DNA from 3 places in the Methylobacterium sp. CCH7-A2 genome. Region 1 is predicted to be linked to each of the others. Evidence: riboswitches for the same ligand, from Rfam matches in the RefSeq annotation. Region 1 holds a riboswitch; each other region holds the start of a gene.

Evidence for each region. Region 1 has a riboswitch for thiamine pyrophosphate ahead of thiC (phosphomethylpyrimidine synthase ThiC). Riboswitches for the same ligand answer to the same signal wherever they lie in the genome.
Region 2: it holds a riboswitch for thiamine pyrophosphate, as region 1 does, so the genes downstream of both, AX750_RS18665 (long-chain fatty acid--CoA ligase) here and thiC (phosphomethylpyrimidine synthase ThiC) in region 1, are expected to answer to the same signal.
Region 3: it holds a riboswitch for thiamine pyrophosphate, as region 1 does, so the genes downstream of both, thiO (glycine oxidase ThiO) here and thiC (phosphomethylpyrimidine synthase ThiC) in region 1, are expected to answer to the same signal.

What each region holds. Positions count from the first base shown of each region.
Region 1 covers NZ_LSKN01000016.1:104,608-114,594, forward strand. Annotated here, with positions in the region: gene addA (double-strand break repair helicase AddA) at 1-277, shown strand, start outside; gene AX750_RS01380 (DUF1345 domain-containing protein) at 274-930, shown strand; gene trxA (thioredoxin) at 1,059-1,379, shown strand; gene AX750_RS01390 (DoxX family protein) at 1,457-1,849, opposite strand; gene AX750_RS01395 (PBP1A family penicillin-binding protein) at 2,149-4,296, shown strand; gene AX750_RS01400 (multidrug effflux MFS transporter) at 4,301-5,497, opposite strand; gene AX750_RS01405 (SprT family zinc-dependent metalloprotease) at 5,639-6,379, opposite strand; gene thiC (phosphomethylpyrimidine synthase ThiC) at 6,471-8,327, opposite strand; TPP riboswitch at 8,405-8,508, opposite strand; gene AX750_RS01415 (hypothetical protein) at 8,560-8,757, opposite strand; gene AX750_RS26355 (OmpA family protein) at 8,895-9,803, opposite strand.
Region 2 covers NZ_LSKN01000245.1:22,707-32,693, reverse strand. Annotated here, with positions in the region: gene AX750_RS18690 (SDR family oxidoreductase) at 1-541, opposite strand, end outside; gene AX750_RS18685 (ABC transporter substrate-binding protein) at 669-1,661, opposite strand; gene AX750_RS18680 (ABC transporter permease) at 1,668-2,417, opposite strand; gene AX750_RS18675 (ABC transporter ATP-binding protein) at 2,414-3,175, opposite strand; gene AX750_RS18670 (acyl-CoA reductase) at 3,165-4,616, opposite strand; gene AX750_RS18665 (long-chain fatty acid--CoA ligase) at 4,621-5,700, opposite strand; TPP riboswitch at 5,805-5,930, opposite strand; gene AX750_RS18660 (hypothetical protein) at 6,057-6,329, shown strand; gene AX750_RS18655 (hypothetical protein) at 6,422-6,658, shown strand; tRNA gene AX750_RS18650 (tRNA-Ser) at 6,698-6,787, opposite strand; gene rplU (50S ribosomal protein L21) at 7,128-7,820, shown strand; gene rpmA (50S ribosomal protein L27) at 7,921-8,187, shown strand; gene AX750_RS18635 (GNAT family N-acetyltransferase) at 8,340-8,993, shown strand; gene denD (D-erythronate dehydrogenase) at 9,129-9,987, opposite strand, start outside.
Region 3 covers NZ_LSKN01000088.1:132,406-142,392, reverse strand. Annotated here, with positions in the region: gene AX750_RS07355 (efflux RND transporter periplasmic adaptor subunit) at 1-534, opposite strand, end outside; gene AX750_RS07350 (MarR family transcriptional regulator) at 551-1,039, opposite strand; gene AX750_RS07345 (NADH:flavin oxidoreductase/NADH oxidase) at 1,197-2,288, shown strand; gene AX750_RS07340 (carboxypeptidase M32) at 2,452-3,939, shown strand; gene AX750_RS07335 (SelT/SelW/SelH family protein) at 4,071-4,379, shown strand; gene AX750_RS07330 (thiamine phosphate synthase) at 4,485-5,093, opposite strand; gene AX750_RS07325 (thiazole synthase) at 5,105-5,878, opposite strand; gene thiS (sulfur carrier protein ThiS) at 5,892-6,089, opposite strand; gene thiO (glycine oxidase ThiO) at 6,073-7,068, opposite strand; TPP riboswitch at 7,159-7,258, opposite strand; gene AX750_RS07310 (mandelate racemase/muconate lactonizing enzyme family protein) at 7,345-8,463, opposite strand; tRNA gene AX750_RS07305 (tRNA-Phe) at 8,683-8,758, opposite strand; tRNA gene AX750_RS07300 (tRNA-Ser) at 8,970-9,060, shown strand; gene AX750_RS07295 (hypothetical protein) at 9,167-9,367, opposite strand; gene AX750_RS07290 (hypothetical protein) at 9,466-9,987, opposite strand, start outside.

The DNA.
Region 1 (9,987 bases):
CTCGGGACAGATCGACCGGCTCGCCATCATGCCCGAGGAGGTCATCATCGCCGACTTCAAGACGACCGCGAGGCCGCCACGCGACCTCGCCGCCATCGCGCCGACCACATTGGCGCAGCTCGCGGTCTACCGGGCGCTGGTCGGGCAAATCTATCCCGGCCGGCGGGTGCGCGCGCTGCTGGTCTACACGGCGACGCTGACGCGGCTGGAGCCCGAGGCCGCCGTGCTCGACGCGCTGCTCGCCCAGCTTGGCGCAAAGGGGATGGACGCGGCATGAGACTGGTCCCGCGCGCCCTTCGCGTTCGGCCGCGGCTGTTCCTGGCCCTCGCGGCGATGGCCGGCCTCGCGCTGGCCCTGCCCTCGGGTTGGAGCTGGACCACGAGGCTGCTGATCGCCTGGGATGCGGGCGCTGTGCTCTATCTCGCCATGCTCGCGGCGACGCTGCTGAACGAGACCGTTCCCCAGATCCGCGCCCGCGCCGCGCGGCAGGACGAGGGCGGGGCAGCCATTCTGGTCATCGCCTGCCTGGCGGCGACGGCCAGCATCGCGGCGATCGGCTTGCAGCTCGCAGGGATCGGCGGCCTGCCACCGGGCGAGCGCGGGCTGCATCTGGCACTCGGCGGCATCACGATCCTGTGCTCCTGGACGCTGCTGCACGCCTTCTTCACGCTGCACTATGCCGGCGCCTACTATGCCGGCGAGGACGGGCCCTGCCTCGATTTTCCGGGCGAGCGCGACCCCGACTATGTCGATTTCCTGTATTTCGCCTACACGATCGGCTGCACCTCGCAGACCTCGGACGTCGCCGTGACGACGCGGGCTGCGCGCGGGCTCGTTCTGGTGCACTCGATCCTGGCCTTCGTCTTCAACACCAGCATCCTGGCGCTGGCCATCAATGTCGGGGCGAGTCTTGTGTCCGCCGGCTCCTGAGGCGGCGGCATGATCCGTGGACAGGGCTGCCCCTGCGGCGGCGGCGCCTTGACCCCGAGGGGGCGCGTTCCTAGCTTGCCCAACGAAGGCGGCGCTCCCGCCACCCCTCTTTGAAAGGCGAAACGCCCATGGCCACGAGCAAAGTCACCGATGCGAGCTTCGAGGCGGACGTCCTCAAGTCGAGCGAGCCGGTCGTCGTCGATTTCTGGGCCGAGTGGTGCGGCCCCTGCCGCATGATTGGCCCGGCGCTCGAGGAGATCGCCGGCGAAATGGACGGCAAGGTCAAGATCGTGAAGATGAATGTCGACGAGAACCAGGCGATCCCCGCCCAGTTCGGCATCCGCTCCATCCCGACCCTGATGCTGTTCAAGGACGGAAAGCTGACCTCCCAGAAGGTCGGCGCCGCGCCCAAGAGCGACCTCTCGCGCTGGATCGCCGGTGCCGTCTGAGCGTCGCGAGGCCTCCCGAACGACAAAAGGCCCGCCCTCCTTCCGGAAGGCGGGCCTTTTCTGTTCGCAGGGCCCGATCAGCCGCGGCGCGCGCCGTCGACGCTGAAGGCGCCGGGGCCGGCGGTGAAGATGTAGAGGAAGATGAAGCAGAACAGCATGGCCGCCTCGCCGCCGTTCAGGATCGGATAGAAGCCCTTCGAGCCATGGGCCATCCAGTAGGCCACCGCCATCAGGCCCGACAGGATGAAGGCGGCCGGACGGGTCAGGAAGCCGATCAGCACCAGCGCGCCGCCGACGATCTCCAGCACGCCCGCGGTCCAGGGCAGGGAGAAGGCGGCCGGCATGCCCCAGGACGGTGCAGCCGGGAAGGCGAGCAGCTTCTGCGTGCCATGGGAGATGAAGCTGAGGGAGGTGAATATCCGCAGAAGTGCAAGGGCGTAGGGCTGGAAGCGCTGGGCTGATGCGAGCATGGATGTCTCTCTCTGAGGCAGTTCGCCGGCAGGACCTTGGGTCCCCGGCCAGGATGAGGTTGTCCCGGCGTTTCCCTTGCGATTTTTGCCGAGGTGATGGCGGAATGTCGCAGGCTCCGCAAGGCAGGGCGGCCGCCAGGCCGGTCTTGCATTCGCGCAACATCTTCACGTTACCGCGACAAGGAGGCTATGCGCGGGGGGCGGCAGGCTTAACCACCCCTTAAAAGCGCCATGTTTAACTCCTGTGTGAGGATCCGGCCGGCCGTGACCTCCGGCGGCCTTCGGCGTGACGGGGCAGGATGAACGACCGGACGAAACGGGCCGAGCGGCGCGAGCCCTCCTTCGAATCAGGGCGGGGCGGAAGCCGCGACGACTTCGACATGCGCCTTTCCGACGATGACCGGCCTGTCAGGGGCCATCGCGCCCCGCCCCGCAGCGAGGCACGCCAGCCGCCGCGTCGCGACAAGCGCAGCGGTGGCGGCGGAGGCCGCCGGCGCGGGCGGCGCGGACGGTCCTTCCTCGGCGGGCTGTTCTACTGGACGCTGGTGCTCGGCCTCTGGTGCGCGATCGGGCTCGGAGGGCTGATCGCCTATCACGCCGCGCAGCTGCCGCCGATCAACCAGCTCACCGTCCCGAAGCGGCCGCCCAATATCGCGATCCTGGCCGCCGACGGCTCGCTGCTGGCCAATCGCGGCGAGACCGGCGGGCGCACCATCACCATCGGCGAGGTGCCGCCCTATCTGCCCAAGGCTTTCGTGGCGATCGAGGACCGGCGCTTCTACGAGCATTTCGGCATCGACCCGATCGGCCTCGGGCGCGCGCTGGTCAACAATCTGCGCCGCAGCGGTGGCGTGCAGGGCGGCTCGACGCTGACGCAGCAGCTCGCCAAGAATCTGTTCCTGACCCAGGAGCGCACCGCGGCGCGCAAGATCCAGGAGGCGATCCTGGCGCTCTGGCTGGAGCGGACCTACAGCAAAGACCAGATCCTCGAGCTCTATCTCAACCGCGTCTATTTCGGCTCGGGCGCCTATGGCGTCGAGGCGGCTGCGCAGCGCTATTTCAACAAATCGGCGCGTTCGGTGACGATCGCCGAGGCCGCGATGCTGGCCGGCCTCGTCCAGGCGCCGTCGCGCCTCGCGCCCAACCGCAATCCGGAAGCGGCCGAGAAGCGCGCCCAGCTTGTCATCGCCGCCATGGCCGACCAAGGGCTGATCTCGCAAAACGCCGCCAAGACCGCGCTCGTCGCCCCGGCGGAAGCCGCCGAGCGCATCGGCGCGGGCTCGGTCAACTACGCCGCCGACTATGTCATGGACGTGCTCGACGACTTCATCGGCGCGGTCGAGGGCGACGTCACCGTGCTGACCACGATCGATACCAAGCTGCAGGCCTCGGCCGAGACCATCCTGGTCGAGGCGCTGGCGGCGCAGGGCGCCAAGCAGGGGGTGAGCCAGGGCGCGGTCGTCTCGATGGCGAGCGATGGCGGCATCCGTGCGTTGATCGGCGGGCGCGACTACACCAAGAGCCAGTTCAACCGCGCCACGGCGGCGAAGCGCCAGCCGGGCTCGGCCTTCAAGCCCTTCGTCTATCTCGCTGCGCTGGAGAAAGGCCTGACGCCCGACACAATCCGCGACGACAGCCCGGTCTCGTTCAAGGGCTGGGAGCCGGAAAACTATTCGCGCAGCTATCGCGGCCCGGTCACGCTCCAGACCGCGCTGGCGCATTCGCTGAACACGATCGCCGCGCGGCTGATCAACGAGGTGACGCCGCGCGAGGTCATCCGGACCGCCCAGCGCCTCGGCATCAATTCGGCGATGCAGCCCAATCTCTCGCTGGCGCTGGGCACCTCGGAGGTCACCCCGGTCGAGCTGACGGCGGCCTATGCGACCTTCGCCAATGGCGGCCAGAGCGTGCTGCCCTATGTCATCCGGGAGGTGAAGTCGTCCGCCGGCAAGGTGATCTATGCCCGCGCGGCGACGAGCTTCGGCCCGGTCATCCAGCCGCAGACGCTGTCGATGATGAACGCCATGCTGCATGAGGTGATGGTCAGCGGCACCGGCGCCAAGGCCAACATCCCCGGCTGGGAGGTCGGCGGCAAGTCCGGCACCACGCAGGATTTCCGCGACGCCTGGTTCGTCGGCTACACGGCAAGGCTCGTCACCGCGGTGTGGCTCGGCAATGACGACAACAGCGCGATGAAGCGCGTCGCCGGCAGCGGGCTGCCGGCCGAGATCTGGGGCAAGTACATGAAGGCGGCCCATGCCGGGGCGCAGGCCGCGCCCCTGCCCGGCGGCCTCTGGCAGGGCACGCCGCGCTCGATCTTCGACGGCGGCGCGCCCGTCGCAGGGGTGCGCCCGCCCGCCAACACCCAGACCGCCGACAGCGACCGCGCCTGGGTGCCGCCACCGCCGCAGGAGAAGAACTTCCTGGAGCGGCTGTTCGGCGGCTGAGCCTTCAGGCCTTGGCCGCGCGGATGGCCGCGCTCGCCCTGAACAGCACCAGCGCGGCGACACCGATCGCCGACATGACCAGCGGCAGGGGCAGCGCGCCGCTCTTCAGCGCATGGCCGACGAGCAGCCCGACGCAGGCCGAGAACAGCATCTGGCAGAGCCCGGTGAAGGAAGAGGCGGCGCCAGCCCGGTCCGGAAAGGGCATCATCGCCGAGGCCTGGGCCTGCGGCATGGTCAACCCGACGCCGCAGGCATAGAGCGCCATCGGCACGATGACGCCGAAGGGGCCGGCGAAGCCGGTCAGCACGCAGAGCAGCATGGCGAGCCCGCCGGCCGCGAGGCAGGCGACGCCGAGCGCGATGACACCATCCATGCCGCGGCGCCCGACCAGCCTCTGCGCGAGGATGGTGCCGAGGATGAAGCCGAGCACGCCGAAGCCGAAGGACAGGCCGTATTGCGCCGGCGTCAGGCCGTGGATGCCGATCAGGACGAACGACGAGCCCGAGATGAAGGCGAAGAGGCCGCCATAGGCCAGCGCCGTCAGCCCGACATAAACCCGGTAGGCGCGGTTCTGCAGCAGCGTGCCGAAGCCCTTGATGATGGCGAGCAGGGACAAGGGCTCGCGCGAACGGGTCTTCAGGGTTTCGGGCAACAGGAGACCGACCACGACAGCCAGCACCGCGGCGAAGGCGAGCGAGGCGACAAAGGTCGAGCGCCAGCCGAAGGCCTGCTGCAGCACGCCGCCCAGCACCGGCGCGACCGCCGGCACCAGCCCCATGATCATGCCCATCCGGGCGAGTTCGCGGCCGGCGCGCGGCCCTTCATAGAGATCGCGCACCATGGCGCGGCCCAGCACGATCGGCCCGGAGGCCCCCAGCGCCTGGACGGCGCGGGCCACGGTCAGCGCCTCGATCGAAGGCGCCAGCGCGCAGGCTAGGGTCGCGAGCGTGAACAGGGCGAGCCCCGTCAGCAGGACCGGGCGGCGCCCTAGCCGGTCGGAGAGCGGCCCCCAGAGAATCTGCCCGCCCGCGAAGCCGAACAGGAAGGTCGAGAGCGTCGCCTGCGCCCCGGCCACGTCGGTCTCCATGACGCGGACGATGTCGGGCAGCGAGGGCAGGTAGAAATCGGTCGAAAGCGGGCCCAGCGCCGTCAGCATGGCGAGAACGGCGGTCATCGCCAGCGTGTCGGGGCGGAGTGTCATGGGTAGCCTGTTTTGCCTCGGAAACACCGCGTCATCTCGGACAAGCGGCGCCAGCCGCGTCGCTTCGCTTCCGCCGGGATGACGAGGATCGCTCCACAGATCGAGCAGCCCCTCTAGGCTTCGCGCCTAGGTCTGTCGAGGCTACCCATAGGCATGCAGCCCCGCGCCGTGGCGCTTGAGCCAGGCCTCCGCCTCCTCCGTGCGCGGGCAGAGCTTGTGGGTCAGCGCCCAGAAGCGGTGCGAATGGTTCATCTCCTTGAGATGGGCGACCTCGTGGGCGGCGAGATAGTCCAGCACCAGCGGAGGCGCCAGGATCAGCCGCCAGGAGAAGCTGAGATGGCCTTGGGAGGAGCAGGAGCCCCAGCGGCTGGTCGTGTCGCGGATCGTGATCCTGCGAGCCGGGATGCCCAGCGCGGCCGTATGGCGGGCGACCGCCGCCTCCAGATCCTCGAGCGCGGCGCGGCGCAGGAAGTCCTTGATCCGGCGAGGGACATGGGCGCTCTCGCCGGCAACCGCGAGGATCGGCGCGCCGTCCTGGTCGGTGGTGGCGCGGGTCAGTCCGCGCGCCTTGCTCCAGTGGACGATGCGGTGCGGCGTGCCGCGGAACGGAATCGTCCGGCCCGGCTCGAAGGGAGTGAGCTGGGGCCGCTTGGCGAGGCGGGCCGCGATCCAGCCGCCATGGTTCTCGGCGAAGAGCCGGCCCGCGGCGAAATCGGCCCGCTCCGGCAAGGTCAGCGTAATCTCGCCGCTGGCCTGCGAAACGCGCAGCGTCATCCGCCGCGCGCTCGCCCGCCGCTTGATCTGCACGGGATAGAGCACCCCGGCATAGGAGACCTCGATCCGCTCGGGATCGGGCTTGCGCTTGAAAAGGGAGAGCCGCATCGCCCGCGATTGTGCGGGATTCGCGGCCATTCCGGAAGGGGGCGGCGAGCGCCCCCTTCCGTGCGGCGGGCCGACTTCGGACCCGCAGATGCTACTCCGCCGGCAGATAGAGGCTGGCACCGCGGTCGCGGAATTCCCGCGCCTTGCCGGCCATGCCCGCCGCCCGGTCGAGCGCGGCGCGCTGCGCGTCGTCCATCGCCTGGACCTCGGCCCGCAGATCCTGCGTGATCTTCATCGAGCAGAATTTCGGCCCGCACATCGAGCAGAAATGCGCGACCTTGTGGGCGTCCTTAGGCAGGGTCTCGTCGTGATAGGCGCGCGCCGTATCGGGATCGAGCCCCAGATTGAACTGGTCCTCCCAGCGGAAGTCGAAGCGGGCCCGCGACAGCGCATCGTCCCGGATCTTGGCCGCCGGATGGCCCTTGGCGAGATCGGCGGCGTGGGCGGCGATCTTATAGGTGACGACGCCGGTCTTGACGTCGTCGCGGCCGGGCAGGCCGAGATGCTCCTTGGGCGTGACGTAGCAGAGCATGGCGCAGCCATACCAGCCGATCATCGCAGCGCCGATCCCCGAGGTGATGTGGTCATAGCCCGGCGCGATGTCGGTGGTCAGCGGTCCCAGCGTGTAGAAGGGGGCCTCGCCGCATTCGCGCAGCTGCTTGTCCATGTTCTCCCTGATCTTGTGCATCGGCACATGGCCGGGGCCCTCGATCATCACCTGGCAGCCCTTGTCCCAGGCCACCTTGGTCAGTTCGCCCAGCGTTTCCAGCTCGGCGAACTGGGCGCGGTCATTGGCGTCGGCGATCGAACCCGGCCGCAAGCCATCGCCAAGCGAGAACGAGACGTCATAGGCGCGCATGATCTCGCAGATCTCGTCGAAGCGCTCGTAGAGGAAGCTTTCTCTGTGATGGGCCAGGCACCAGCGCGCCATGATCGAGCCGCCGCGCGAGACGATGCCCGTGACGCGGTTCGCCGTCAGCGGCACGTAAGCCAGGCGTACGCCGGCATGGATGGTGAAGTAGTCGACGCCCTGTTCGGCCTGCTCGATCAGCGTGTCCTTGAAGACCTCCCAGTCGAGCTTGACCGGATCGCCCCCGACCTTCTCCAGCGCCTGGTAGATCGGCACGGTCCCGATCGGCACCGGCGCATTGCGCAGGATCCAGGAGCGGATGGCGTGGATGTTGCGGCCGGTGGAGAGGTCCATCACCGTGTCGGCGCCCCAGCGGATCGCCCAGACCAGCTTCTCGACCTCCTCGGCCGCGCCCGAGGTAACGGCCGAGTTGCCGATATTGGCGTTGATCTTGACCAGGAAGTTGCGGCCGATCGCCATCGGCTCCAGCTCGGGATGGTTGATGTTGGCGGGGATGATCGCCCGCCCGCGCGCGATCTCACTCCTCACGAATTCCGGCGTGACGAATTCGGGGAGGCTGGCGCCGAAGCTCTCGCCATCGGCCAGGCGCTCGCGAGCGTCTTCCCGCATCGCGGCGCGGCCGAGATTCTCGCGATGGGCGACATAGATCATCTCGGGGGTGACGATGCCGGCCTTGGCGAACTCGTATTGCGTCGCCATCCGGCCGGGCTGCGCCTTCAGGACCGGGCGCTGGGCCGGACAGGCGGGTACGGCCTGCGACGGCGCCGCATGGCCGTTATCGGCGGGCGTCACCGCCCGGCCCGCGATGGCCTCGAAGCCGCGCCGGTCGAGCCAGGCGCGCCTCACCTGCGGCAGGCCCGCATTGAGGTCGATCGCGACATCGGTCTCGGTATAGGGGCCGGAGGGGTCGTAGAGGCGCACCGGAGGCTCGGCCTCGGTGCTCAGCGACACCTCGCGGAAGGGCACGCGGATCGAGGAATCCTGCGGGGTCGGGACATAGATCTTGCGCGAGCCGGTGATCGGCCCGGTGGTGACGCCGGTCGGGGCGCCGAAGGACGTGATAGGGTGGGAAGGCATTTTTGGATCTCCGCCTTTGAGGTCAGGAGATCCGGCGTCGAAAGCGGTTCAAGCGCTGTGATGCGGTCGCAAGGCGGGCTCGCGCCGCGTTCCAGTCCCTCCGCCGGTATGACCCGGATCAGGTTCGATGGGTTCGGCCGGGAAGCCGTCTCAGCCCTTGCGGGCACCCCTCGGAACGGGATCGAGGTTAGGCGGGCCAGCGGCGATGCGCAACCGGCTCGGACCGCGCGCCTCAGGCGGTGATGTCGACAGTCTGGCCCTGGCCGGCGGGGAGCACCGCCTGCAGCTGCTCGGCGCTCTGCTGCAGCAGGGCGACGATCGCCTGGTCGCCCTGGGTCTGCTGGCGCAGCATCTCGGTCTGCAGCGCCTGCTGCGTCGAGGCCGCCTGCATCGCGGCGAAGCTCTGCGCGATGGCCATGGAGTCGCTCATCGGGGATCCTCCCTTGCTCCGGTGATAGGCGCGGGAAGTTGAGCCTTCGTGAATGCGAGGGCGCGAATGCGGGACTCTTCCAAATGAGAAGGCCGCCTCGCGGCGGCCTTCCGTAGCGAGCGTGAGGGCTGCGGTGGTCAGTTGCCCTGCCCCGCCAGCAGCGGGGTGATCCGCCGCAGGGTGACGCGACGGTTCTCGCGCGCGGCGTCCTGCGTGTTCACCTTGAGATATTGCTCGCCATAGCCCTGCGTCGTCAGGTTCTCGGGCGGCACGCCGAAATCCTTGGTCAGGATTTCCGCGACCGACTGCGCGCGCCGGTCCGACAGCGAGAGATTGTCGATGTCCGAGCCGACGGCGTCGGTGTGCCCCTCGACGAGGAAGACCTCGTTGGGGGAGCGTTGCAGCGCACGGCGGATCGAGTCGGCGATGATGGAGAGCCGTTGCGCCTGACCCGGAGCGACGTCCCAGGAGCCCGTCTCGAAGGTGACACTGTCGATGTCGACGCTGCGCATCTGGGCGCGCAGATCCGGCGAGTAGCGCACCTCGTCGAGGGTGTAGCGACGCGGCAGCGGCGCCAGCGGCGGCGCGACGATCGTCTCGTAGATCAGATCCTCGTCAGCCCGCTCGGCGTCGACGATGTAGCGCTCGCGCGGGATGCGCAGGGCCGGGCGCTCCAGCACCACGATCTCGTCCGAGAAGCGGTCGCGCGGCCGGTCGCGGCGGGTGTTGTCGATGATGACGACCTCCCTGCCGTCACGGTCGAGCCGCGTGCGGCGGATCAGCCGGCCCTCCTCGTCGGTGACGGTGACGATGCGGGTGCCGTCGGGCCGCTCGAAGATCGTGCGGTTCTCGTCGCCGCGCCGCTCGGTGCGGGCCTCCAGCCCGAGTTCCCGGAAGCGCTGAGTCTCGTCGCGGCGGATGATCGTGCGGTCGTCGTCGCGGATGATGGTGCGGCCGGGCTCGCGGATGATGGTGACATCACCCTCGCGCCGCTCCTCGCGGCGGCCGCGGACATCCTCCAGCCGCTCGGCGCCCTGTGTCGCCATGATGCCGCCGAGGACACCGGCGCCGAGGCCAATGGCGGCCGCGCCACCGGGCCCGATGCCGCCGCGGCGACCCTGGCGTTGATCGGTGGGCTGCCCCGGCGCGGATGGCGCAGCCGGCGGGGTGGCTTGGGTCTGGCCGTCACGCAGCGTTGGCGCAGCCGGAGCCGGTGGCGGCGCAGCCGGA
Region 2 (9,987 bases), on a different contig from region 1:
GGCCGAGCTCGGTCGCGAGGTTGCGGCTGAAGCCGATCAGCGCCGCCTTGGCCGTGGTGTAGTCGTGATAGGCGAGGCTCGGCCGCGCCACGAGATCGGTCGCCATGTTCACGATGGAGCCGCGCCCGCGCCGGCGCATCAGCGGCAGGGCCGCCTGGCAGACATTGTAGGTCGCCCTCAGCGCGCCATCGACCTGCGTCTGATAGGCCGACCATGGCGTCTCCCAGAAGCGCGCGCGATGGTCGGGGTCGAAGACATAGGGCGCAAACGCATTGTTGACGACGGCATCGAGCCGGCCCGCCTCCTCCGCGATCCGCGCCAGCATCCCCGCGACCGCCTCCGGATCGGTGACGTCGGCGGCGATCGCCACCGCCTGCCCGCCCGCCGCCCGGCAGGCCTCGACCACGGCCTGCGCCGCGGCGTCGCTGCTGCGGTAGTTGACGAAGACCAGCCCGCCCTCGGCGGCGAAGGCTTTGGCGATGGCCGCGCCGATGCCCCGGCTCGCGCCCGTGACGAGGATCACCCTGTCGCGGAAGGTCATGCCCGTTCCCTCGGCTGTTCTCGCGGAACTGCGCTGGCCCGCACCGTCATTGCGAGCGCAGCGAAGCAATCCAGTTGGGTTTGCGACGCGCTGGATTGCTTCGCTGCGCTCGCAATGACGAAGACGCTCACGGAATCAGATCCGTCTTCACGACCTGGCTTATATCGATCGGCTTTCCGATCAGTCCGAGCCGGTGGAAGGTGTCGGCGCCCTTCTGCAGCAGCTCCGGATCGAAATGGCCGAGGCCCTTCGCTTGCGTCGTCGGCGACACGGTCGAGATGTTGCGCAGCTTGATGATCTCGAGATTGAGCGCCTCGTCGCGGCCATTGATCGCGCGCGTCACGGCGAGCTTCGCCGCCTCCTCGGGGCTCGCGATCATCCAGGCGGCGCTGTCGCGATAGGCGGCGAGGAAGCGCTTCAGCAGCGGCTTCTTCGCCTCATAGGTTCCTTCCGTCACCACGAAGATGTCGCTCGGCAGGTTGAGATGGTCCTTGACCTCGATAACGTCGACCTCCGGCAGCCCCTTCATTTTCGCGACCAGCAGGCCGGTATCGGTCGCGGCCGTGGCGTCGACCTGGCCCTGGATCAGCGGCGCGAAGTTGAGCAGGCCGGTGACCTCGACCGTGACGTCCTTCTCGGTCAGCCCGACCTGATGCAGCAGCACCTGCAGGTTCTGCCGCGTGCCGCTGGACAGCGAATAGACGCCGATGCGCTTGCCCTTCAGGTCGGCGGCCGTGCGGATGCCCTTGGTCTTGGGCGCGACCACGTTGAAGACGTTCTGCGGATAGATGTTGTAGATCGCGACCAGCTTCTCGCCCTTGTCGAGCGCGAGATAGAGCGCCGCCGGATCGGTGAAGGCGATGTCGGCCTGGCCCGACAGCATGTTCTGGATCGCCGAGCCGCCGCCGGTTCCGGGCACATAGCCGAGATCGATCCCCTTCGCGCGGAAGAAGCCCTTGTCCGGCTCGGCCAGCAGATTGGTGATCTCGCTGATCGGCTGGCTCCAGCCGGCGACGGTGACCTTGTCCAGTGGCTGGGCTTGGAGGGGGCCAAGGCTGAACGCGCCCATCAGGCCGGTCCCGAAGAGCGCCAGCAGATGGCGGCGGGAATGTGGGGACATTGGAGCTTACCCTTTCAGATGGTGGCGCAGCAGCAGCCGCTCGATGAGGAGCGCCGCCTGGTAGAAGGCCATGCCGAGCAGCGTGATGACGATGAAGAGCGCGAACATCAGGCTCGAATCCATCACGCTCTGGGCGGCGATGATCGAGGCACCGAGCCCCGCCCGGCCGCCGATGAACTCGCCGACGACGGCGCCGACCAGCGCCAGCACGACCGCGACCCGGAACCCCGCGAGGATCACCGGCAGCGCACCCGGCAGCTTCAGCCGCAGCAGCGTCTGCAGGCGGCTCGCACCCAGCATCCGGAACAGCTCGCGCCGTCCGGAATCGACCTGCGACAGGCCGGTCAGCGTGTTTTCCATCAGCGGGAAGAAGCAGATCAGCGCCGTGATCACGATGGTCGGCGTCAGGCCGAAGCCGAACCACACGATGAAGAGCGGACCGAGTGCGAGCTTCGGCACGACCTGGCTCGCGACGATGTAGGGATGGAGCAACCGGCGCAGCACGGGAGCCTCCGCCAGCAGGATTCCTGTTGCCAGCCCGACCGCGCAGCCCAGCGCTAGCCCGAGTGTCATCTCGGTCGCGGTCACGGCGAGGTGCGGCAGCAGGCGCCCGCTGGCGATTTCGCTCCACAGCGTGGCGAAGACCGAAGACGGCGCCGGCACGATCAGGGCCGGAACCCGGCCGAGACGGCACCACGCCTCCCAGCCAGCGAGCAGGGCGACGAGCAGGAGCGCCGAGGCCAGCCTTTCCCTCATGGCGCGGCATCCATCGCCTGACGCAGCTCGCGGCAGAGCGCGTTGAAGGCGGGACCATAGCGCATCGCGCGCGCGCGCGGCCGTGGCAGGTCGATGGCGAGGTCGTGGTGCAGCCGCCCGCCGGCCATGATCGCGACCCGATCGGCGAGATAGACCGCCTCGCCGATGTCATGGGTGACGAAGAGCACCGTGGTCGCCTGCAGTCCGCAGAGCGCCAGCAGATCGTCCTGGAGCTCCTCGCGCGTCAGCGCGTCGAGCGCCGCGAAGGGCTCGTCCAGCAGCAGCAGGGCCGGCTGCGTGATCAGCGCCCGCGCCACCGCGACCCGGCTCTGCTGCCCGCCCGAGAGCTGGGCGGGATGGCGGGCCGCGAAGGCCGACAGGCCCACCCTGTCGAGCAAAGCGCGCGCCGTCTCGCGATCCGCCTCGCCCACGCTTCGCTTCAGCGAGAGCGGCAGCAGGACATTGTCGAGAACGCTGAGCCAGTCGAGCAACGTCGGCTGCTGGAAGACGAAGCCGATCCGCGGCCCCGGCCCCTCGAGCGCGGCGCCGTCGATCCGCACCAGGCCCCGGCGCGGCGCCAGCAGCCCCGCCGCGAGCTTGAGCAGGGTCGTCTTGCCGCTGCCGCTGCGCCCGACCAGGCAATGGAACGCCCCGCGCGGGAGCGCCCAGTCGACGCCGTCGACGATGGCCTCGTCGCCATAGCCGAAATCGACCGCCTCGAGGGCGACGAAGGCGTCCAGGTTCGCTTCAGTCGACATAGTCGGCGAAGCCGTCGGCGGCGCGTTCGGCCGATTGCTCGATCTCGGTCAGCCTGACCAGGTCGAGCAGGTTGAAGCGCCCGTCATTGTGCCAGCCGGCCTCGGGCGCCGCCATCGCCCCGAAGCCGCAGATGCGGGTGACGCCCGCGTCCCCCAGCAGCGCCGCGATGCGGAACAGCTCGCGCGGCGAGGCCGCGACCGCCGCAGTCTGCAGATAGGCGCGGGAGGGCGAAACCAGCGCCGGCACCGCATCGAGGCTGTCGACGGCGACGATCTTCAGCGTGCGGTTGAGCGCGCTGGGCGCGAGTGGCTGGGCGGCATCGCTGAAGACCACGCTCCAACCGTCTCCGGCCTCGCCCAGCACCACGGTCCCGTCCTCATCGAAGCCGCGCATCTCTTCGCGGCTGCGCCAGGCGGCAACGCCGGCCGCCTCCGCCACCGAGAGCGCGCGGCGCGGATGGCGGAGCCGCAGCGCGCCGAGCTCCTGCGACACGCGCTCGGCGAATTCGCGCGGCGAGACCGCCCCACCCCGGGCGACGAACAACATCTGCGGCGAGTAGCAGCCCTGCTGCTCCCAGCGCGCCACGTCTTGCGCCACGAGCCGCGCCAGCGGCCCGGCCCGGCGCGTGTCAAGCGCCTCGGCCCCGACCAGCCCGAAGCCGATCCGATGCCCATGCGGGAGGAAGCGCGCCGTCACCGGCACCCGTTCGCGGATCGCCGCCAGCGCCTCATTGCCGCCATAGGCGACGATCGTGTCGGCCTCGTTCAGCCAGGCGGCTTCAGCCTCCGCATCGCCGCCCTTCCACCAGACCACCGCCAGGCATTCGCCGAGCTTCGGATCGATCTCGGCGAGGATCTGCGCGAACCACCCCGCCAGCAGCGGCTCGGCGCTCGCGACCTTGCCGACCGTGCCGGCCTTGACCAGGAGCCCGCAGATCAGGCTCCAGAGCGACAGCCCCGGCACGTTCCCCGCCCAGATATGGAGCAGGAGCTGCGGCCCCTGGGCGCGCGTGAAGCCGCCCTTCATCGCCGGCTGGAAGCCGTCGAGCACGGCCGGATTGGCGAAGTCCTCGGCCAGGAAGCGCTGCAGCTGCGGCGCGCGGAAGCTGCGCAGATAGCCCGACAGCCCGAGGCGCACGCTCTCGCGGTCATAGCCGGTGACGATCGGCAGCACGGCTTCCGCCCGCCGCCGCCAGGGATCGTCCCTGTCGAGCAGCCGGGCGATGGCGGCGTCCAGCGTCGCGACGATCTGCGCGACCGGCAGAGTGCGGAGATAGGTCCGCGCCTGCTCGCGGACATGGCTGGCAAGCGCGCCGGCCTGCGCCGCCGTCAGCTCCGGAACCCGCACCTGCGCGCGCTCACCCCAAGCGCTGAAATCCAGCGTCCGCCAGGCGACCTCACTGGCCGGCAGCCCCGGCAGATGCCCCGCGGTCTCGATCACCGCCTCAGCCCCGCGCCGCCCGCAGGAATTCCTCGACCGCCACCGAACAGCCCTTGGAATCGGCGCCGTCGACGCGGCCGAGCAACCGGAAGCCGCCTTCGACCATCACGCCGGCGTCCTCGGTCAGGATCGCGGAGGCGCAGTTGAAATGGGCGAGGTCGTGATGAACCAGCACGCCGGTCGTTCCCTCCGGCAGGTCGCAACCGCTGACCGGATCGACGACGCGGCTGCGGATCCAGTGCGGGCCGGACTTCACCGGCGGGCAGACTGCATTGCCGTCGTCGTAGAACTGCGTGCTGAGCTCGGTCATGCCGTACATGTTGATGCAGGCCTCGCGCGGTACGCCGAGCGTCACTGAGAGTGCGTCATAGAAGGCGTCAGCCCCCATCTCGCGCGACTGCCCCTTGAAGCCGCCGGTGTCGAGGATCCGGCTGCCTGCAGGCAACGCGAAGCGCCGCCCCTGCGCCGCCAGCGCATCGAGCAGATGTACGAAGCTGAAGCTCGCGCCGAGCAGCGCATAGGGCTCGCCCGAAGCTTCCGCCCGCTCCAGCGCCGCGATCAGCCGCGGCAGGTCGAGCCCGCTTGCGCCGATGAAGCCCTCGCTGTCGGGCGTTCCGCATTCCCGCTTCGCCAGAGCGAGGTAATGCGCCAGCGAGGAGTTCGGCATAGCCACCTCGTCGGGGAAGAGGATGCCCATCGTGATGCGCTCCCGCCCGGCCATGAAGCGGCGGCGGAAATTCACCAGCATCGAGCGGCTCCAAACCGCCATCGTCGGGTGGTGGCTCTTACCCCGCACCCCACCTTGCGTCGTGCCGCTGGTCATGAAGATGCGCTCGGCCGCCTCCGGCGGCGTGCAGCTCAGCGTCAGGGTCTTGAAGGCGCTGATCGGCACGGCCGGGATGTCGCGCCAGCTGCGGACGGTGAGCGTGGTGCGCCCGCGCTGGATCGCGAAACGCCGATAGGGCGCGTTGTGGGCGAACTGATAGGCGAAGACGGCCAGCGCCATGCGCTCGAATTCCGCCTCCGACGCCCCGTCCTGGTCGATGAAGGCCAGCAAGGCCTCGATGATCTCGCTCTGCGTCACGTCCGCTCGCCTTCCCGCAAGGCCACTCGCCCGGCGACATGCCGAGGTTGGAGCCTGACGATCCGACAATGACGGCGCGAGCCTGGAAAAGGGGCGTGATGGTGCCGCCCGATGTCCCGCATCCCTACGCCGGCATGACCCGGATCAGGTTCGGAGGGTCACCGCGCTGTCGAACCGAAGCCCGACCGGCGGAATCTCAGCCTCCTCGCGAGGCACCCCTTGGAACAGCGGCCACCATGATGGCGCGCCCGCCTCGCTGTCAAGGAAGCGTCATGGTCGCGCCCACGGGCTCATGCACCGAAACAATCGCGCATCGCCGGGCGTTACGTCCGGGACAATCCCTGAGGAGACGGATGATGGACACGGCACGCGAAAATCCCGCGCTCGAGATTCCGGATGAGGGCGAACGTCTGGCCGAAGGCGGCGGCGCTGCAGCCACCCACCAAGTCAGCCTGCGGACCAATGTCCATGACGCGGGCAGCGGCGCCAACGAGACGATCGATGGCCTAGATTCGACAAGCGAAGCCATCCGCCATGCGGCGGAGGACATCCCGACCGGACAACGCCCGGAGGGGCCGATGGAGTCGGTGCCCGTTTTCGATCGCGCGGGACTGCCGCCGAAGGTCTGACGGAGGATGGCGAGGACCATGAGGACAGCCTGAGCGGCGGAACCACAGGCGCCCTCTCCCGGTTGCATCAGCAGAGCCCGCAGGAGGCGCCCATGAGATCGACGTCCGCCAATTCCATGGTCGCAGCCGCGACGATCGCCGTCTCGGCGGTCATGCTGACGATGCTTGCGATGGCCGACAACCGCCCTGCCAAGACGCTCTGCCGGGACGTCGTTCCGGGTTCGATCGTCGAGGTCATGAATTGCCCCCAAACCGCACAGGCCCCGCAGCTGGCGAAGTCTGTCGTGCCGGCTCAACAGACGCGGCTCGCCTTTACAGCTGGCCAGTGAACCGGAGCAGAAGGCGGGGAGCTGGCGTCTCGGCGGAAGTGGCGGACAGGGAGGGATTTGAACCCCCGATACCCTTGCGGGTATGCCGCATTTCGAGTGCGGTGCATTCAACCACTCTGCCACCTGTCCGCGGTCGCCTTCGGTCGAAGCGGGCTGGTTACTACACGCGGAGTTCGGCCAAAACAAGCCTTCGCTCGCGCGCCGGTCGCTTTCTGTTTCTCGCCGTCGCCGGGGCTTAGCTTTCGGAGCGCGAGGCGACGCTTTCGCTTGACCTTCGTGACCCTTGCGACTATCGAGCCTCGTCCGGCGTGGGGAAACCCGCGCCCGATCTCTTTTGGCCCATCGGTTTCGCCGCGCGCGAACCTTGAGCCGTCAAGAGCGAACCCTGACCCGTAACGACTGCCAAAAAGCCGTCCCGCATGCGCCTCGTCGAGGCCGTGACAGGGCGGGGCCGAACATGGAGGATAAAATGTTCGCAGTCATCAAGACCGGCGGAAAGCAGTTCCGCGTTGCCGCCAACGATCGCATCACCACCGCCAAGATCGAAGGCAACCCGGGCGACACCGTCGCCTTCGACACCGTGCTGATGCTCACCGACGGCGAGAAGACCACGCTCGACGCCAAGGCCCTCTCCGAGATCACGGTGGCCGCCGAGATCGTCGAGCAGGCCCGCGGCGACAAGGTCATCGCCTTCAAGAAGCGTCGCCGCCAGAATTCGAAGCGCAAGCGTGGCTTCCGCGCCGAGCTGACCGTCATCCGCATCACCGACATCCTCACCGGCGGCAAGAAGCCGGAGATGAAGAAGGGCGAGGCTTCAGCCGTCGCGCTTCAGGCCGGCGCTGCCGAAGCCAAGGCCAAGCCCGCCGCGAAGGCTCCCAAGGCCGCCAAGGCCGAGGCCGGTGCGCTGGACGCCTCCAACCTCTCGCTGATCTCGGGCGTCGGCCCGACCATCGAGAAGAAGCTGCGCGCCGCCGGCATCACCTCCTGGAACGACATCGCCGCCTGGACCGAGGCCGACGTCGCCAAGTGGGACGAGGAGCTCAAGCTCCGCGGCCGCGCCACCCGCGAGGAGTGGGTTGTTCAGGCCAAGGAACTCCTGGCTGGCAAGCCCCCGCGGGCCAAGGCCGACCAGGCCGAGCTGGCTTCCGGCGAGGACTACTGACGCCTCCCGTCAGTCCCGTTTTCGCTTCCCCGCCCGAACCGGCTGGCTTTTGCCGCCGATTCGGGTTAGAGAGACCACATCAGTTTTGAGGTAGGGCGTTATGGCTCACAAAAAGGCAGGCGGCTCGTCCCGCAACGGTCGCGACTCCGAAAGCAAGCGCCTCGGCGTGAAGAAGTTCGGCGACCAGGCCGTCATTCCGGGCAACATCATCATCCGCCAGCGCGGCACCCGTTGGCATGCCGGCGTCAATGTCGGCATGGGCAAAGACCATACCCTCTTTGCGACTACGGCCGGCCGCGTCCGATTCACGACGAAACTCGGCCGAGCTTTCGTGAACGTAGTCCCGGCCCAAGAGGCCGCAGAGTAAGACGGCGGATAGGGACTTCTCCGATCCGCCGGTTCCATCGAACCGGAACGGATCAGGGGTCCAGCCCTCTACGGGGTCACCCAAGGTCAGCGAAAGGGAGGTGGGACCAAATCCCAGCTCCCTTTTTTCGTTTGCGCCGACGGAGAGACCCGATGTTCCCCGAACTGACCCGCGACGATGTCTTCCGGCTCGAGACCCGCCGTCTCTGGCTGCGCTGGCCGCGCATGGCGGACGCTTCCGCCATCCTGCGTCAGGCGGGGGAGAAAGCCGTGGCCGAGATGACGGCCTCGATCCCGCATCCCTATCCGGTGGAAGCGGTCGAGCCCTTCATCTTCGCCATGCGCAAGGGCAATGCGCTGGGCGAGCATCTGGTGCTGGCGATCACGCCGCGGTCCAAGCCCAACGAGCTGATCGGCATGATCGGCGCGCACAGGCAGGCCACGGGCGTGCCCTTCATCGGCTACTGGCTGGGAACGGCCCATTGGGGCAAGGGTCTGGCGACCGAGGCCACCCAGGCGCTGATCGACACCGTGTTCTCGCTGAGCGAGATCAAGGCGATCGAGGCCGATGCGCGGGTCATCAACCCCGCCTCCAAGCGCGTGCTGGAGAAGTCGGGCTTCCGCGCCGAGGGCTCGTTCCTGAAGTCTCTGCCGGCCCGCGGCGGGCTCTTCCCCTGCGAGCAGTACCGGCTCGACCGCTCGACCTGGGCTGCCCTGAAGACCTGGGGCACCAGCGGCTGGACCCATGCGCCGGAGATCGAGCCTTCCGTCGCCGTCGACACGCCGGGCGAGCCCTGCCCGGCGTGAAACCGACTACTTGGCAGCCTACCCCGTCATGCTCGGCCTTGTGCCGAGCATCCACGTCTTGGCAACCCCACTTGGGCAGCGAAGACGTGGATGGTCGGGACAAGCCCGACCATGACGGCGGTATACGCTAACGGCCTACTTCACGAAGGTTCCACCGAGCTCATCCTCGATATGGATGCGGATGATCTCGTCGAAGCTCGACTCGGCCTTGAAGCCGAGCGCGATCGCGCGCTGCGGGTCGAAATTGCGCGGCCAGCCCTCGACGATCTTGTCGATCACCGGGTCGGGCACGCGCTTGATGCGCGCCACGACACCGTCTCCGGCGACCTTGCGCAGCGCCTCGATCTGCTCCGCCACCGTGCAGGAATAGCCGGGCATGTTGAGCGCGCGGCGCGGGCCCACAGCCGCGAGATCCATGGTCGCGGCATGGATCAGGAAGTTGACCGCCGAACGCGGCGAGGCGTGCCAGTGGCGTACCTGGTCCGACACGGGCAGCACCGCGTCGATGCCGTTCAGCGGCTCGCGGATGATGTTGGAGAAGAAGCCCGACGCCGCCTTGTTGGGCGTGCCCGGCCGCACGCAGATCGTCGGGAAGCGGATGCTGAGCCCGTCGAAGAAGCCGCGGCGGCTGTAATCCGACAGCAGCAATTCGCAGATCGCCTTCTGCGTGCCGTAGCTCGTCAGCGGCGTCGTGAAGAACTCGTCGCCGATCTTGTCGTGGAACGGCGCCCCGAACACGGCGACCGACGAGGTGAAGACGACTCGCGGCTTGTAGCCGTCGCCGGTCAGGCGGATCGCCTCGAACAGGAAGCGCGTCCCGTCGAGATTGATGCGATAGCCCTTCTCGAAATCAGCCTCGGCCTCGCCGGAGACGACCGCCGCGAGATGAATGATCAGCTCGGGCCGCGAGGCGATCAGCTTTTCGGCCTCGCCAGGCACCGAGAGGTCCGAGACGATCGCGTCGAAGGCGAAGGCCGCCCCCTTCGGCGCCTGC
Region 3 (9,987 bases), on a different contig from region 1:
GGCCTCCAGCGCCGCCTTGTCGGCGAGGATGGTGGCGGCGGAGGAGCGCTCGTCGGCGGTGGCCTGATCGACCGATTGCTGGGTGCCGGCATTGCGCGCCAGAAGCTGCTGGTAACGCGCAAGATCGCCCTCGGCGCGCCTGTGGGTCGCTTCGTCTCGGGCGATCGCGGCTTCGTCCTTGTCGATCTGGGCCCGGATGTCGCGGTCATCGAGGGTGAAGAGCAGGTCGCCCTTGCGGACAAACTGGCCGTCGACGACGTGCTGCTCGACGATCTGGCTGTCGATGCGCGACTTGAGCACAACGCTGGCCGGCGTCTCGACGAAGCCGATGGCACGCTTGCGGACCGGCATGTCGGCCCGCTCGGCCATGGCGGTCACCACCGCCGCGGGGGCGCCGTCGCTGCTCCGGCCGGCGCGGGCGCTGCGTGCGCCCTCCGTGGGATCGACCGCGCCGCGCGAGGTGGCGAGCCAGTGGCCGCCGGCGAGCCCGACGGCGGCGAGGCCGGCAATGGCGAGGATGGTCTTGCGCTTCATCGATCGGCTCCGGTGATCAGGCTGCGCCGGCGGTGGCGGCGGTGGGAACGGCGGGTCCGGCCTGGCGTTCACGCCGACCCTCGCGAATGCGGCTGCGGATGGTGGCCAGCGTGTCGAGCGTGGCGCGCAGGGCCTCGTCCTCGACCTCGCAGAGCAGTTCGGTGGCGATCTCGGTGCGCAGCGCGTCGAGCCCCTCGACCAGCGCCCGGCCCTGGGGCGTGAGGTAGAGCAGATGCGCGCGCCGGTCGGCCGGGTCGGCCCGACGCTCGACCATCCCCTGCCCCTCGAGCCGGTCGATCAGCCGCGCCACCGAGATCGGCTGCATGTCGAGTTGCTCGGCCATCGCGACCTGGTTCTGGCCCTCGCGGCGCCGCAGCCGCGAGAGGATGCCCCATTGGGCGCGGGTGGTGCCGTGCTCGCGGGCACGCTGGTCGACATAAGTGCGCATCAGCCGCGCCGTTTCGACCATCTGGAACATCAGCTCGCGCCGAAGGGGCCGCTCCATTGCAGTCTCCTTATGATAAGCAGGCTTATCAATTGCTGCGATTGCGGCCAAATGCGGGCGGATCTTCGCGCCCGCACAATCTCTTGATGCGCGCCGGCGGCAGTGGCCGCGGGCGCGGCGGGCGCCTATACCGACTGAGCCTTCCAGGAGACCCGTGATGAGCCAGCTCTTCAGCCCCTACCAGATCGGCGGATTGACCCTCGCCAACCGCATCGTGATCGCGCCGATGTGCCAGTATTCGGCCGAGAACGGCCAGACGACCGACTGGCATACGATCCATCTCGGCAATCTCTCGCATTCGGGCGCCGGCCTGCTGATCATCGAGGCGACGGCGGTCGAACCGGCCGGGCGCATCAGCCCGCAGGATGTCGGGCTGTGGGACGACGGGACGGAGGCCGCGCTGGCCAGGACGCTGAAGGCCGTGCGCAGCCATTCCGACATGCCGATCGCGATCCAGCTCGCCCATGCGGGCCGCAAGGCGTCCGTGGCGCAGCCCTGGCATGGCGGCGGTCAGCTCACGCTGGATACCGGCGGCTGGGAGACGGTCGCCCCCTCCCCGGTCGCCTTCGACGGCCATGCCCGCAATCCCCGCGCGCTGACGACCGACGACATCGCGCGGCTCTGCGAGCGCTTCGCGGAAGCGGCCCGGCGCTCGGTGCGGCTCGGCTTCGCCGCGATCGAGCTGCATGGCGCCCATGGCTATCTGATGCACCAGTTCCTCTCGCCGCTTTCGAACCGGCGCGAGGATGATTTCGGCGGCTCGCTGGAGAACCGGATGCGTTTCCCGCTCGCGGCCTTCGAGGCGGTGAAGGCCGTGGTGCCGGCGGGTTACCCCGTCGGGGTCCGGCTGTCGGCGACCGACTGGGTGCCGGGTGGCTGGGACCTCGAGCAGACGCTCGCCTTTTCGCAGGCGCTGAAGGCGCGCGGCGCCGATTTCATCCATGTCTCCAGCGGCGGCAATTCCGGCGCGCAGCAGATTCCGCTGGGGCCGAACTACCAGGTGCCCTTCGCGCGGGCGGTGAAGCAGGCGACCGGCCTGCCGACCATCGCGGTCGGGCTGATCACCGAGGCCGAGCAGGCGGAGGCGATCGTCGGCACTGGCGACGCCGATCTCGTCGGCATCGCGCGCGGCATCCTCTACGATCCGCGCTGGCCCTGGCACGCCGCCGCGCAGCTCGGCGCCACGGTCAAGGTGCCCAACCAGTATCTCCGCTCGCAGCCGCGGCAGTTCAAGACGCTGTTCGGCTGACGCGCGGGTTCAGTCTCCGCCGTCATCCCGGCCGGAGCGCAGCGGAGAGCCGGGATCCATTCCTGACCCTTTCCGCCATCGTTCCGGACTAGATCCCGGGTCTCCCTTCAGTCGCCCGGGATGACCCAGCGGGATTTGCCATAATCAATCGAGACGAACCGTCATGACCGCCTATGCGAACCTCTCCGCCCATTTCGGCCGGGCCGCCGCGCTCGGGAACGCCATCGGCATCCTGCAATGGGACAATGACGTGATGATGCCGAAGGGCGCGGCCGGCACGCGGGCCGAGAGCCTGGCGCTGCTGCGGGTGATGCATCACGGCCTGACCACCGATGAACGCATCGGCGACTGGCTGGCCGAGGCCGAGGTGCAGGACGGGCTCGGTCCCTGGGAGCGGGCCAATCTGCGCGAGATCCGGCGGCTCTGGACGGTCGAGACCGCCTTGCCGGCCGATCTCGTCGAAGCCTCCTCCAAGGCGATCTCGGCCTGCGAGATGCGCTGGCGGCAGGCCCGGGCCGAGAGCGATTTCGCCGGCCTGCTGCCCTTCCTCGCCGAGGTGCTCACGCTGCAGCGGGAAATCGGCCGGGCCAAGGGCGAGAAGCTCGGCCTCTCGCCTTACGATGCGCTGCTGAACGACTACGAGCCGGGCGGCCGCTCGGCCACCATCGACGCGCTGTTCGACGATCTCGCCGCCTTCCTGCCGGGCTTCACGCAAGAGGCGCTCGCGGTTCAGGCGCGGCGCCCGCAGACGCCCGATCCGGAAGGGCCCTTTGCGATCGAGGCGCAGCGGGCGCTCGGCCTCCGGATGATGGCGGCGCTGGGCTACGACTTCGAGCGCGGGCGGCTCGACGTCTCGACCCATCCCTTCTGCGGCGGCGCCGACAATGATGTCCGCATCACCACCCGCTATGACGAGGCGGATTTCGCCAAGGCGCTGATGGGCGTGCTGCACGAGACCGGGCATGCGCTCTACGAGCAGGGCCGGCCTCAGGCCTATCTCCACCAGCCGGTCGGCCAGGCGCGCGGCATGAGCCTGCATGAGAGCCAGTCGCTGCTGGTCGAGATGCAGGCCTGCCGCTCGGAAGAGTTCATCGCCTATGCCGCGCCGCTGATGCGCGAGGCCTTCGGAGGCTCCGGCCCGGCCTGGGAGACGGACGCGCTGTGGCGGCGCTACACCAGGGTCGAGCCGGGCTTCATCCGCGTCGATGCCGACGAGGTGACCTATCCGGCCCATGTCATCCTGCGCTACCGGCTGGAAAAGGCGCTGATCGCCGACGCGATGCCGCTTTCCGAACTGCCCGTCGCCTGGAGCGCCGGCATGAAGGAGCTGCTCGGCGTGACGGTCCCGAACGACCGCCTCGGCTGCCTGCAGGACGTGCATTGGCCGAGCGGCGGCTGGGGTTATTTCCCGACCTATACGCTGGGCGCCATGACCGCCGCCCAGATCTTCGACGCCGCCTGCCGGGCCCAGCCCGAGATCCTGCCCGGCATCGGGCGGGGCGATTTTGCGCCGCTGCTGGCCTGGCTGCGGACCAACATCCACAGCCAGGGCTGCCTGCTGGAGACCGACGATCTGCTGACGCAGGCGACGGGCCGGCCGCTCGATGCCTCGGTGTTCAAGGCGCATCTTCAGCGGCGCTATGGCGGCTGAGGCTCGATCGAATTAAACTCATTCCAAACAATGACTTAGGATACCACCGACGCTGGCCAGCCATGTTCTGAACAGGCTTGCCAGCGAAGCTCCGGCGGCCGATTCAGGCGCATCGCCCCCAAGGTGTCCCGATGACCGAAGCCAAGCCCCTGCCCCGCATCACCATCACCTATTGCTCGATGTGCCAGTGGATGCTGCGAGCCGCCTGGCTCGGCCAGGAGCTGCTCTCGACCTTCGGGCAGGATCTCGGCGAGGTCGCGCTGATCCCGCGCACCGGCGGAATCTTCCAGATCCATTACGAGGGCGAGCTGATCTGGGACCGCAAGAGCGAGGGCGGCTTCCCCGATTCCAAGGTGCTGAAGCAGCGCGTGCGCGACCGCCTCGATCCCGAGCGCAGCCTCGGCCATGTCGACGGGCATGCGGCGACGGAGAGCGTTTGAGCCCGCGCGTCATGGTCGGGCTTGACCCGACCATCTCGGAAACCAGAGCTCTCTTGTCCTGAGCTTCTCGGGTCTGCGCTTGGCTTCGCCCGAGAATGACGCGCACTAGACGGCGCGCTTCCGCGTCGCCTCAATCCAGGCCTTCAGCCGCGCTTCCGGATCGGCGTTCAGCGTGATGTCGGTGACCGCCGAGACGATGTCGGCGCCCGCTTCGAAGACGCCGGACGCGCGCTCCAGCGAGACGCCGCCGATGCCGACGAGCGGGATGGCGCCGAGGCGGCGCTTCCACTCGGTGACGCGTTCCAGCCCCTGCGGCGCCCATTTCATCGCCTTCAGGATGGTCGGGTAGACCGGGCCGAGCGCGACATAGTCCGGCTGCGTGGACAGCGCGCGCTCCAGCTCGGCCTCGTCATGGCTGCTGACGCCGAGCCGCATGCCGGCCTTGCGGATCGCCGCGAGATCGGCGCCGTCGAGATCCTCCTGGCCGAGATGGACGAAGTCGCAGCCCTCCTCGATGGCCAGCCGCCAGTAATCGTTCACGACCAGCACGCAGCCGGCATCAGCGCAGAGCGTCTTCGCGCGGGCGATCTCGCGGCCGGTCTCGGCTTCGCTGCGGTCCTTGACGCGCAGCTGCACCAGTTTCACGCCGAGCGGCAGCATGCGGGCGAGCCAGTCGGCGCTGTCGAAGATCGGATAGAACGGGTCGACCTTCATCGAGGCTGCTTTCACGAGAGGAAGGCCTTGCCCATGACCGGGGTCGAGGGCGCCGCCATGTCGCGCGCCTCGATCGGCTGCGCCTGGAAGGCCTGGTGGCCGGCCTCGATCGCCTTCGCGAAAGCCTGCGCCATCAGCACCGGATCGCCCGCCTTGGCCACCGCCGTGTTGAGCAGGATCGCGTCATAGCCCAGCTCCATCGCCTGGGCGGCGTGGGAGGGCAGGCCGATGCCGGCATCGACCACCAGCGGAACACCGGGGAAATGCGCCCGCATGCTGCGCAGGCCGTAGACATTGTTCAGGCCGCGGCCCGAGCCGATCGGCGCGCCCCAGGGCATCAGCACCTCGCAGCCGGCATCGAGCAGGCGGCCACCGACGACGAGATCCTCGGTGGTGTAGGGGAAGACCTCGAAGCCGTCCTTCGTGAGGATGCGCGCGGCCTCGATCAGCCCGACGACATCGGGCTGGAGCGTGTCGTCCTCGCCGATGACCTCGAGCTTGATCCAGTTCGTACCGAAAACCTCGCGCGCCATCTGGGCGGTGGTGACGGCCTCCTTGACGCCGTGGCAGCCGGCCGTGTTGGGCAGCACGCGCACGCCGAGATCGCGGATCAGCGACCAGAAGGCCTGCCCGGCCCCGCCCTCGCCGGCCTCGCGCCGCAGCGAGACGGTGACGATCTCGACGCCCGACGCCTTCACCGCATCCGCCAGGATGGCCGGAGACGGATATTGCGCCGTGCCGAGGAAGAGCCGGCTTTTCGGCTCGAAACCATAGAAGCTCGCCATCTCGGTGATCCTCTCAGCCGCCCTGCATCGGGGCGACGACCTCGATGCGGTCGCCCTCGTTGAGCGTGACGGTCTCGCGCTTGCGCGCCGGGACGAAATCGCCGTTCACAGCCGTGGCCACGACCTTGCCGGCATAGCCGAGCTCGGCCAGCGCCTGCTCGAGCGTGGTGGCCGTGACCTCGCGCGGCTCGCCGTTAAGCAGCAACGTCATGAAGCCTCTCCGGGATGCTGGCGGGATCGAGCAGGGCCTCCGCCGCCAGCCGCGCCATCGCGGGGCTCAGCAGAAAACCGTGCCGATAGAAGCCGTTGACATGGATGACCCGGCCACGACGCGTCAAGCGCGGCAGGTTGTCGGGAAAGGCCGGGCGCGCATCGACGCCGATCTCGACGATCTGCGCCTCGCCGAAGGCCGGATGCAGCGCATAGGCGCCGCCGAGCAGTTCCAGCATCGAACGCGCGGTGACGGCGCTGCGGTCGCCGCCCTCGATCATCGTCGCGCCGACCATGAAGATGCCGTCCGCCCGCGGCACGACATAGAGCGGGATGCGCGGATGCAGCAGCCGAACCGGGCGCGACAGGGTGACGTCTCGGGTGCGCAACAGCAGCATCTCGCCCTTGACGCCACGCAGATCCGGCAGCGCCCCGCGGGCGGCGAGACCCCGGCAGTCGAGCACGGCATCGGCAGCCACATCCTCGGGGGCGACCTCGCGGCCGTAATGGATGCGTCCGCCCAGAGCGATCACCTTCGCCGCCAGCCCTGCCAGCGCCAGGCGCGGATCGAGATGGCCCTCGCTCTCGAAGAAGAGCGCCTTGCCGAAGCGCCCGGCGAGATCGGGCTCCAGCGCGGCGATGGCCTCGGCCTCGATCTCGACCAGATGGGAGGTGCGACTGGCGAAGCGGCGCAGTTCGGCGCGATCACGGCTGGGAGCGACCACGAGCGTGCCCTTGCGGACGACGCCCTCGACATGGCGCTCCCACCAGCTCGCCGCCTCCTGGCCGAGCCTGACGACCGGCTCCTCGGCGCTCTCGCCCTCGCACCAGGGCGCCAGCATCCCGCCGGCCCACCAGGAGCAGGCTTTCGCCCCGGCCGTTTCGCCGCGCTCGAACAGCTCGACCTCGGCGCCGCGCCCGAGCAGCTCGACCGCGCAGGCGAGGCCGACGACGCCGGCGCCGACGATGCCGACGCGCAGCGGTGGGTTCGACCGGGACTGGATGGATGCGTGCGGCATGCCCTACCCTCGCGGCCGTGAAGGCTGCGGCCGTGGCAGGACGGGTGAAGCGACGCTGCGACGACCGTTCCCTTCGCCGGCATTATCCGGATCAGGTTCGATGGGTTGGCGACTTGCGCCTCTCAGCCTTGCGGCACCCCAACGGATCGACCTCAATCTAGGCCCGGCGGGCCGCCCGGGCAACCCTCCAAGCCATTCCGGGGCCGCCGCGCGGCCATGTCCCCCTCGTGAGGGAGGTCAGCCCAGCGGCTTGGCGAAGCGGGCGAAGGCGTCGATCGTGGGCGTCGTGCCGGCGCCGGGCCGCTGGGGTTTCAGGAAGCAGCCATCGACGACATTCGCCGGCTCCTCGAAGGCGTCCTTGATCCAGGGGATGTATTCGAGGACCGGCGTCGCCTGGTGCCAATAGGCGAGATGGACATGGACCTGGCTCATCTCGCCGGCATGGGGCGCGACCGGCAGGCGGCTGGCGAGGGCGAGATCGGCGACCTGGATGTATTCGGTGATGCCGCCGAGCCGCGTCACATCAGGCTGGACGTAGTGGATCGCGTCGGCTGCGATGAAGGCGCGGAAGGCGTCGAGCGAATAGAGCTGCTCGCCGAGCGCGACGGGAATGGAGGTGTCGCGGGCGAGCGCCGCATGCGAGCCGACATCGTCATACCAGAGCGGCTCCTCGAACCAGAAGATGTCGAGCGGCTCCGCCCGGGCGCAGAAGCGCTTGCAGGTCGGCAGATCCCATTTGCCGTTGCCGTCGATGGCGAGCGAAACATGGGGCCCGACGGCCCGGCGCACCGCCTCGAGCCGGCCGATGTCGATGCCGGGATCGGCATGGCCGACCTTGACCTTGATGCGGTGGAAACCGTCCTGCTCCACGGCCCTGCGGCAGCCCTCGACGAGCTGGTCCTTGGGGATCGAGAGCCAGCCGATATCGGTGTTGTAGGCCTCGAGCCGCGGCTTGCTGGCGCCGCCGAGGAGATGCCAGAGCGGCACGCCGGCCTTCTTCGCCTTGAGATCCCAGAGCGCGACATCCACCGCCGCCAGCGCGAGCTGGGTGATGCCGGCGCGGCCGACCCATTGCAGCGCCGGATGGCGCGCGAGCTTGAGCCAGAGCCGGCTCGTTTCCAACGCGTCTTCGCCGATCAGCAGCGGCGCATAGCAATCGCGGATGCAGGCGGTGATCAGCCGGTCGGAGGACAGATCGGCATGGGTGCCGGTGAAACCATAGCCCTCTAGCCCCTCCTCCGTGACGATCCTGGTGCCGACGACGCCCCAATGGCTGATGCGATGCGTCGAATCGGCGATCGACCCGCCGGTGACGGGGATATGCAGGATGAAGGGTTCGATTCTGGCGATGCGCATGATGGTCCTCCCGGGCCCTCCGCTCGCGACCGTTGGGGCCGCGGCGGCTTATCGGGCCCGAGACGACCACAGCCGCAGACGCGCTTCAACGCCGGAAGCGGCGCGCCCGACATGCAGGCGCAGAGGGGGCGGATCGCCGGGCGCCTGATCAGCGAGGCCAGACGCGGCGACGCAGATCCGCAACCGGTTTGCTGTGACCATCGATGATCGGGAAGAAAATGGTGCCCAGAGCTGGAATCGAACCAGCGACACTGCGATTTTCAGTCGCATGCTCTACCAACTGAGCTATCTGGGCGCCGGGGATGCGGAAGCCGCGTCCCTGTTGGTGGGCGCGGTATAGCCAGTGACGGCGGGGCTGTCCAGTCGCTTCGTCGGCTTTCCGGTCACGATCCCTCGGTCGCCCACAAGCGCCCGTTCCGCCGCCGCGAGCCCGAGAGAAAGCTTTCGCGAAACCGCGCCGCGACGGCTTGTCAAAGCGGCCGGCCATCGGGCATAGAGCATCCAACGGAGACGTGGCCGAGAGGCTGAAGGCACTCGTTTGCTAAATGAGCATACCCCACAAGGGTATCGAGGGTTCGAATCCCTCCGTCTCCGCCACCACCCCTTGATTTGATTGGGTTTTTTCTGACTTTCGCCGCCCGACCCCAACCCGAACCCCAACCGGGGACAGCGGTTGAGCGTCGTGATCGCTATGCGTTCGGCATCATTTCGCTATGCGCGGAGTGGTGAGCGCGACGAAGCGCGCCATCGTTTTCTCCGGCCACGGCTCTCCCGGCGGCGGCAGGCGGTGGGGATGCAGCACGGCGATGATGTTGCGGAGCGCCGCGCTCGGCACGGCGAGGGCCTGCCATTGCGCCTCGTCATAGCCGCGCGCTTTCGCCTCTCCCCATGCCCACATCGCCATGCTCGGCTCCCCGTTGCCGTCGAGCGCCCGCTTCGGCGCGCGCCTGCCGACGCGCGACCGCAGATGCTCGGGACGGTATCGGATGACAGGGCGGGGCATCAGTCGGCCTGAATTCCTTGAGCAGTCCTCTCACCTGCTACGACCAATTCAAACCGTTTGCGAACCTTGTCGATTGCTCGATCGATACGGGCGTCGAGGTCGAGGCTCGGGTCGCTCGTCGGTTCAAAAAACTTCTTCCGGAGCGCCATTCTTTTTTCTTCCGGCACAGGAAAGCCATGCTCCGGCTCAGACATCGACAGAGTGCTCAAATCGTCTCGGATTTCCTTGATGATGCCGATCAAGTCATCGAAATCCCGCATCGCCTCCCGGCCAAAGTGAACGCCATAGTGCGGCTTGTAATCGTCGAATTCACGCAGAACGGCGTCGATTTGATCGTACCGGAGCCTCATCGCTTCGGGTTCACTGATGATGTCAAACGTGGCGTCTTTCCACGCCATGCGTTCGCTCATCGTCACCGTGTGTCTTCGCGCGCTCTTTAGGGCGATCGAGGCGGCATAAGTCCTTCGCAGCGCCTCCTCCGCGACCGCGAGCCGCCGTTTGCCGGGCTCTTCGGTCTGCCA